DNA from 2 places in the Blautia sp. AM47-4 genome. Region 2 is predicted to be linked to the other one. Evidence: riboswitches for the same ligand, from Rfam matches in the RefSeq annotation. Region 2 holds a riboswitch; the other holds the start of a gene.
What was found. A riboswitch is a leader RNA that binds a small molecule or an ion and turns the genes downstream of it on or off. The one in region 2 is predicted to bind lysine.
Positions count from the first base shown of each region.

Region 1 (4,215 bases), on a different contig from region 2:
TCTCATCTGGAAAATCTCGATGCCTCCATCCTGCTTGGCGGCCACAGCCACAAGCAGGAACAGAAAGAATACGCAGGAAAAACGTATCTGAATCCAGGATCCCTTGGGCTTGCGCTTGATGATGTCGGCGGCCATGCGCACTTCGCAATTCTGACGTTGGAAAACAGCACATGGCAGATCGAATGTTTTCAGATCCCCTATGATCTCGAGGGCTATCTCGCCGAGTTCGACCGTGCCGAACTGGAAACCCACGGCAGTGTACTTGCCCGCTCCTTAAAGCGGACGCTGACCTGCGGTATCAATTACTTTTATCTCACGGTAAAACGGGTGCGGGAACTTGCGGATGCACTGGCGCTGACTGATCTTGACGAAGAGCTCTGGGAAAAAGCGGAACGGGAGCTGAAATAGATTTTTTGACAGAGGAACGTATTCCTATTACACTGCATAAGTGAAAAAACTCATTGGCTAAAACAGAAAAGCAGCTCGAAAGAAAGCAGGCTGTGCAACTGCACACAGCCTGCCTTCTTTTTTATCTTTTCTATTTCCTGCTTCTGCCTTACTTCGCAGCAATCACATCCTGCATATCATACATACCGGCTGGCTTTCCAGCCAGGAATTTTGCGGCCTCTACTGCACCTTTTCCAAAAACTCCCTTGGAATATGCTCTGTGGGACAGGGTAACAACCTCGTCCGGGCCTGCGAAGATGACGTCGTGGTCGCCGACGATGGTGCCGCCGCGTACAGCAGAGATTCCGATTTCTTTCGGGTCACGCTGCTCGTGGCGCTGGCTTCTGTCGTATACGTAGTGGTACTGGTTGTCCATTGCCGCGTTCAGGCTGTCTGCCAGGGCGATGGCGGTTCCGCTTGGAGCGTCGCATTTCAGTTTGTGGTGTTTCTCCACGATCTCCATATCAAAGCCTGCTTCGGCAAGCACTTTTGCAGCTGCCTGTACCAGTTTCATCAGCGTATTCACACCAAGGGACATATTTGCAGAGCGGAGAACCGGGATTTCTTTGCTGGTCTCCTGCACTTTTTTGAGCTGATCCTCGGTGAGGCCTGTGGTGCAGAGGACGAGTGGAAGTTTTTTCTCCTTGCAGGCATCGAGCAGTGCGTCGGCTGCCTTGTAGGAAGAAAAGTCAACGACTACGTCTGCCGGAACATCGCATTCTGCCAGGCTTTTGAATACCGGATAATCGTTCTGGCCGTTGTCGTTCATATCGATTCCGGCTATGATTTCTGCATTTGCATCTTCTTTTACCAGGCCGGTGATGACCTGTCCCATATGGCCGTTGCAGCCATGCATAATAATTTTAACCATTGTCTTTTTCCTTCTTTACTTCGTGTATTCTTAACTTAAGCCAGTTTGATTCCAAAATCTTTCATAGCCTTTGCCAGGCGCTCCTGGTTCTGCGGCTCCATCTCGGTCAACGGCAGGCGAAGCGGTCCAACCTCTTTGCCCATCAGGTTCAGCGCTGCTTTTACCGGAATCGGGTTTACTTCGCAGAACAGCGCATCGATGAGCGGCAGTGCTCTCAGCTGGATTTCTCTGGATCCGGCCACATCGCCGTCGAGGAATTTCTGTACCATGTCGTGGGTCTCACGCGGTGCTACGTTGGAAAGAACGGAGATTACACCGCTTCCGCCAAGGGAAAGGATCGGCACAACCTGATCGTCGTTTCCGGAGTACAGATCGATCTTTCCATCGGTCAGCTGCATAATTTTTGCGACCTGGGAAATGTTTCCGGAAGCCTCTTTGACTGCAACGATATTCTCAACGTTGTTGAACAGATAGACGATCGTTTCCGGTGCAATGTTTACGCCGGTTCTGCCCTGAATGTTGTAAAGGATGACCGGCACTTTGACGCTGTCTGCGATTGCGGTAAAGTGTGCAATCAGGCCCTTCTGTGTTGCTTTATTGTAATACGGAGAAACGAGAAGAAGTCCGTCCACGCCGTATTTTTCTGCTTCCTGAGACAGATAAATTGCTGTCTCCGTGCTGTTGGAGCCGGTTCCTGCAATTACCGGGATTCTGTGATTTACTTTTTCCACGGTATATTTGATGGCATCCAGATGCTCCTCATGGGACAGGGTCGAAGCCTCACCGGTGGTTCCGCAGATAACGATGGCGTCGGTTCCGCCGGCGATCTGCTCCTCAATCAGTTCTCCGAGTTTTTCGTAATTCACTTCCTGTGTTTCGGTCATCGGTGTGATAATTGCAACAGCTGCACCTTTAAAAATAGACATTCTCTTTTCCTCCTGTATGTTGTGTCAGATAAAACCATAAGAAATCAGTCGCCGGAGCTTATCTCCCACGGAAAATTTCACTTTCCGTTTAAAAAAGAGGCGCCTCATCCCAGATAAGATCGCCTCCAAATTCACACATACGCAGTATCTATGATCAGATAGCTCTCCATCTCTCGATGACAGTCGCAGATTTTTTCAACCTGCGCCCAGGAGCATACCGGTTCAGCGCCGGATGTCCTTCGGCATTCTTCCCTTTTCCTCTTCTTCTTTTGCTGCTGAGGCATCCGAAAAGGTACTCTTGAAGTAATGCGACCTCTATCCACTTCAGTTCTGCTTTTACTATAGCATCATTAAATTTTCTTGTCAACAGCGGATCGCGCTTTAACTCTCACTATATTCCAGCTTGCTCACCGAAACCTCATATGCAGTCCGCTTTTCCATTTCCGTCTCGCTCAGCCGCTTCATATATTCCCGGCTCTGGATCCGTCCCCAGATGAGAACGTGGCCGCCCACGGCAAACGCAGAGGCATACCGCGCATTCCGTCCCCAGCAGATGCACGGGATATAATCTGATTTTCCATACGGACGGTTGACCGCGATCAGAAGGTCGGCGATCTCTCTTCCCAGAGGTGTTTTCCGGTAGACCGGCGGTTTACATATGTATCCATCGAGGTAAATCTGGTTGGATTTGACGGAATCGTCCTCTTCCTCCACGAAGCTTAATTCCCGCGCAAATACGGAGAGTACCAGACGGTTCTTCTTCTCCTCGTGGCGGTTGTAGGACCGGAACTGACCGCTGATGCAGATCCACTCACCCTGGTAATCCTGTGATACGTCCACCAGCCGCTCGGAGACCATCACCGGAATGATGTCCTGCGATTCACTCAACCGCTTGACCATCACATCGACGAGGTAAAAGCCCTCTCCGAATACCTGATGGCTGAATGTAAACGGGGAGACAATCTCTCCCATGATAACCACCTGATTGTTTTCAATCATCTTGTCTGCCATAATGAAAATCCCCTTCCTTTGTCTTTTCTTTCTGAATATTGATTTCTGATCGGTACTTTGCTGATCTATAATCCTAATGTATGAACCACATTTCTTTTTCAGAACCACTTTTTTCCAGATTTTTTTATTTCTATTCAAATCAGCATTCTGCCCAATTTTTTGTATATGTTTCTGTAAAAACCGCACCACATGCTTCGTATTTTCTACCATTGCAATACAAAAAATGTCACATCTTCCCTGTTTTTTTTCTCTGTTCTGTGCTATAATAGTTCAGATAGGCAGGCATCCAGCAGAGACAAAACGGCAAGGCACCTGCCTTTGTGCTGTGATAAACATTCCCGGCCGGCTTGAAATTTTGAAAAATTGAACCCGGCAGGGTCAACTCATAGGAAGAGGAATGAAGAAATGAAAACAACGAGAGAAGATGTAAGAAACGTTGCCATCATCGCCCATGTCGATCATGGTAAAACTACACTGGTAGACGAGCTTCTGAAACAGAGCGGCGTTTTCCGTGCCAATCAGGAGGTTCAGGAACGTGTCATGGACTCGAACGATATCGAGCGTGAGCGTGGAATCACCATTCTTTCCAAAAATACAGCAGTTTACTACAAAGGAACGAAAATCAACATCATCGACACCCCAGGCCATGCGGACTTCGGCGGCGAGGTTGAGCGAGTTCTGAAAATGGTAGACGGCGTTATTCTGGTTGTAGACGCATTCGAGGGCGCTATGCCGCAGACCAAATTCGTGCTGAAAAAAGCACTCGAGCTGGATCTGTCCGTTATCGTCTGCATCAACAAGATCGACCGCCCGGAAGCACGCCCGGATGAAGTTATCGACGAAGTGCTCGAGCTTCTGATGGACCTCGATGCATCTGACGAACAGCTTGACTGTCCGTTTCTGTACGCATCCGCAAAGATGGGTCATGCCGTACTCGATCTGAACGATACCCCGAAGGAT
Region 1 covers NZ_QUHY01000001.1:103,092-107,306, reverse strand. The annotation lists gene DW965_RS00445 (metallophosphoesterase family protein) at 1-408, shown strand, start outside; gene dapB (4-hydroxy-tetrahydrodipicolinate reductase) at 557-1,318, opposite strand; gene dapA (4-hydroxy-tetrahydrodipicolinate synthase) at 1,354-2,244, opposite strand; lysine riboswitch at 2,396-2,570, opposite strand; gene DW965_RS00430 (single-stranded DNA-binding protein) at 2,626-3,255, opposite strand; gene typA (translational GTPase TypA) at 3,661-4,215, shown strand, end outside.
Region 1: it holds a riboswitch for lysine, as region 2 does, so the genes downstream of both, dapA (4-hydroxy-tetrahydrodipicolinate synthase) here and DW965_RS09695 (alanine/glycine:cation symporter family protein) in region 2, are expected to answer to the same signal.

Region 2 (4,215 bases):
ACAAGCGGCAGTTTTCCGGTGTAGACAGCTCCGTTTTTGTAAATTGTTTTCATATCATTATCCTCCTACTGTCATCTAAATTTGATTCTATTCTTTTCTGCCCATTTGCGCAATATACAAATTCAGACACGCTATTCTCATGCGTGTCTGGATTCGCTTTTGAATATTTTTTATTTCGTTTTCTCTTCGTAGAACAGGCAGGCGTTCTTGTCTACCGTGCCCTGGCCGAAGTTTCTTGCTTTGTAGTCTTTCAGCAGTTTGAAATACTGGTTCGAGAGAATCAGGATCACTGCTACGTTGACGAAGGTCGGGATCGCAGATGTGATATCAACGACAGTCCAGATAAAGCCCTGGTTGTTTGTCTTTACCAGATAGATCGTCCACAGTACGCCCGGCAGAGCGCGGACTGCGTAGAAGATTTTCATGACGATATCTTTCATCTTGCCTTCTTTTTTATACAGATGCTCCAGAATTGCCAGATAGTAGGTGAACCATCCGCCGGAAGTCGTTACAGTGAAAATGACCATGATGACTGCCAGAAGGATGCTTCCAAATTTGCCGAATCCGCTTGCAAATGCACTTAAAGCAAGTGTTCCGCCGTTCGTTCCGTCGGTCCAGTTTCCGCTTAAGATAACGGAAAGTGCGGTGATCGTACAGATAACCATGGTATCAAAGAATACCTCGAAAGATCCCCACAGACCCTGCTCTACCGGATGCGGTGTTTTTGCGGAAGCATGGATCATTGGAGAAGTACCCCATCCAGCCTCATTGGAGTATACGGAACGCGCCATACCCACACGGATAATCTCGCTGACTGCGCAGCCGGCAAAACCGCCGATCGCTGCTGTTCCGGTAAATGCGTTTGTTACGATGGCTGCAAATACGCCAGGAACGCGGTTGATGTTGATGATGATCATGCCAATTCCCATCAAGATATAAAGAACGCTCATAAATGGAACGAGCTTGCTGAACAGACTTGCGATTTTCTTCGTACCGCCGCTTGTAACGACATAGGTCAGAATGCAGAGCAGAACGCCCATCACGATAACGCCTTCTACTTTGAAGCTTCCAAGATTGATATTCTCAATACCGAACGCACCGGCTACGACCTGAGATGCGGTCAGGTTGGAAGAGGTTACGAAGAAGGTGGAGAAAATACCGATGCCGAAGATGAGCGCCGGGATCAGCCACAGCTTGCCCCAGTGGCGCTCCTCGCCAAGTCCGCACTCCATGTAGTAAGTCGGACCGCCGTAGTACTCACCTTTTTCGTTGGTGTGACGGTAGTAGCAGCCGAGGGTAACCTCAACCTGTTTTAATATCATACCAAGCAGAGACGAAAGCCACATCCACATAATGGCTCCCGGGCCGCCTGCTGCAACTGCAGTTGCAACACCGGCGATATTACCGAATCCTACGGTACCGCCGATAGCGGTCGAAATCGCCTCAAACGAGGAAAGCATACCCTTTCCTTCACTTGCTTTGTCTTCTTTCTGGAACAGTTTTCCGCCGGTTCTCTTCATAATCCAGCCAAAGTGACGGAACTGGAAAAATCCAGAACGAACGGTAAAGTACAGACCGGTCAGAATCATCAGCGCGATCAGCGGCACGCCCCAAAGGACACCGTCCAGCCAGTTAAGAAATGCTATCATGTCAAAATCCTCCCTTTTTTCTTTTCCGGCAACAGTTTTCTTCAGACGTATCCTGTAACACCCGTTTCGTCTTTCGTTCTCCAACCAAACAGATTTCCACCCCTGGAACCTTTTGTCACGGTTCCAACTGCAGTACAATAAAAAGAGCAGCGGTCTTCACCACTGCTCCATTAAATCTACGTTCATGAAGCAATAGCTCCTCCACCAGTACGGTGAGAGTGCACAGCCTGTTCGACTGTACCCCAACGCAGACAGTTTTTCGGGAACTGCCCCGTTTCGGCGAATGCTCCTTTCCCTGCCCGTCCCAGACCCCGTTGTCTCAGGACAGCTACTCTTAGCCTTCGCGCCTCTATTGCCGAATATGTATATTGACAGGTATTATCATATGTTTCTTTTCGCTACTTGTCAATCGTTTTTTCGACATTATTTTACAAAAATTTTATATTTTCGAAATTTGTCCTGATTTATTTGACTTTCTTGTCTCCCTCTGACGGCTTCAGCTGGTTGAACTTCCACAGACGCTCCATATAGCCGGACTGCTCTTTGGCCAGCTCTTCCACATTCGGGTTGTAAATGATTCCTTTTACCATTCATTCTCTGTCTGTCATACTGTCCTCCTGTCTGCTGTAGGATCTAAATAAGTATCCCTTCCAGATGATCCATCTCATGCTGGCAGATCTGGGCTGGCCAGCCGGTGAATTTCTGGCGTTGTTTTTTCCAGTTCCAGTCGTAGTATTCGATTTCGATGTTCTGGTACCGCTTTGTTTTCCGCACGCCTGGCAGGGAAAGGCAGCCTTCTTCTGTTTCGTAGGGGCCGCTTTTGCGGACGATCACCGGGTTGAACATGATGATGTCGCGGAATCCGGCGTTTACGATGATGATGCGTTTTTTCACGCCGATCATATTTGCCGCCATGCCGACGCATGCCTCGCGGTTTGCTGCCAGTGTGTCCTGCAGATCTCTTCCCACCTGCAGATCTTCCTCTGTCGCCGGGACGGATTTCTGTCCGAGGAAGAGAACGTCTCTCATAATTGGTTTTACCATTTGTGTTTCCTTTCTCTTTCGGCCTTAAAGGCCAAAATCGTTTAATTTTCTATTTGAATCCACATATCGCACGATGTGCATCCGATTACGTTTTTTCCGCCTTTCTGCTCCAATCGTTCTACTGTTCCGCTGCAGAACGGACAGATCCAGTCAATCTGTTTTCCGGCTTTGACGGCCTGCATCATGTTGACGAATTTTGTCGTATCTACATTTTTCGAATTGCAATTCTGCGTCCAATCACCGGAGAGTACTTTTCGCAATTCGCCGTTTTCATTCAGAATAACGGTGTCGCCCTCCTCGATGTTCCAGTCATACAGCATCTGATCCTCCTGGCGGATGCGCGATTCTGTTCCGTTTTCATCTTTCAAAACAACAACTGCCATGACAGGCTCGTCGGCACCGCGCTCCTCACAGCCGAAATCAAGGTCTTCCTCAATTCGCATTACCTGATATTTCATAAAAACGCCCTTTCTTCAAATATAATTCATGCTTTTTTGTATTCCACACGGTTTTTGCTGTTACAAAACTTTTTATTCCTGAATCGTAAAAATCACAACCCGCTCCCGGCTATCCCCGCCCGGAAACAGATCCATACAGTCGATCTCATCGAGAAATTCCAGTTCCGGCACCGTCATCAGATACGAGATATAAGCATCCGACGGGTAATAGAAAAACAGCTGGATCTCCCGCGGATTTTCGTAGTACGATTCCAGCAGTCTTGCCATCGCTTTTCTTAAGATTTCAAGCGAAAACGGGTTAAAAAAATACACCCGGTCCACTTCCGCAGGAACGGGAAAATTTTCGGCGCTCTCCAGCACAAACTCCGTCCGCGCACCAGAGGCCGCCGCCTTTTTGTTTTCCATTGCCTTCGCATAAATCCGCTCATCATACTCCACACCGATGGACTGGCACCGGGTCTGCGCCGATAAGAAGAAATCTACGCGGCCCTTTCCGCATCCGTAATCGAGCAGCGTATTTCCCTTTCGGATCATCCCCGTGTTTGCCATCCGCTCCAGCACGCAGTACGGGGTCGGCTCATACGGATACCGGTACAGATCCGACCGGCTGTCGTCCCGCCCCATTGTGTGGATCTGAAGCAGCTTGTCCCAGCGGTTTTCGTTTTTATCCTCTCTCATCGCCCGTCTCCCGATACTGTTCGAATAATTCCAGATACTCCTGTTCCACCGCATCAAACGGCCGCACCGCGTAGTCCAGCGTGATGTGAAGCTTCGGTGCATCCCCCTCCTGCGGCTCCTCCAGCAGATTCGTCAAATCGTACCACAGCAGATCATTGTCGATCTGTTTCATCATCCGCTGCTCCTCCGCCGTCAGATCACTGCCAAGATATTTCTCATAAATCACCGAAAGCAGATGGTCCTCGATCTCGCGGTACCGCGGCATTTCCTGTTTTAATGGCCGCGGCACGTCCGACATGTAACACTCGCTCGCGTCATGCAGAAGGCACGCCAGCACCAGCCGCCGGGAATAGCCGCGCGCGGCCGCCTCTTTCGCACAGCAGATG
Region 2 covers NZ_QUHY01000012.1:63,367-67,581, forward strand. The annotation lists gene DW965_RS09690 (amidohydrolase) at 1-53, opposite strand, end outside; gene DW965_RS09695 (alanine/glycine:cation symporter family protein) at 171-1,649, opposite strand; lysine riboswitch at 1,835-2,009, opposite strand; gene DW965_RS09700 (maltose acetyltransferase domain-containing protein) at 2,114-2,239, opposite strand; gene DW965_RS09705 (peptide deformylase) at 2,283-2,693, opposite strand; gene DW965_RS19335 (hypothetical protein) at 2,735-3,151, opposite strand; gene DW965_RS09715 (class I SAM-dependent methyltransferase) at 3,224-3,829, opposite strand; gene DW965_RS09720 (hypothetical protein) at 3,816-4,215, opposite strand, start outside.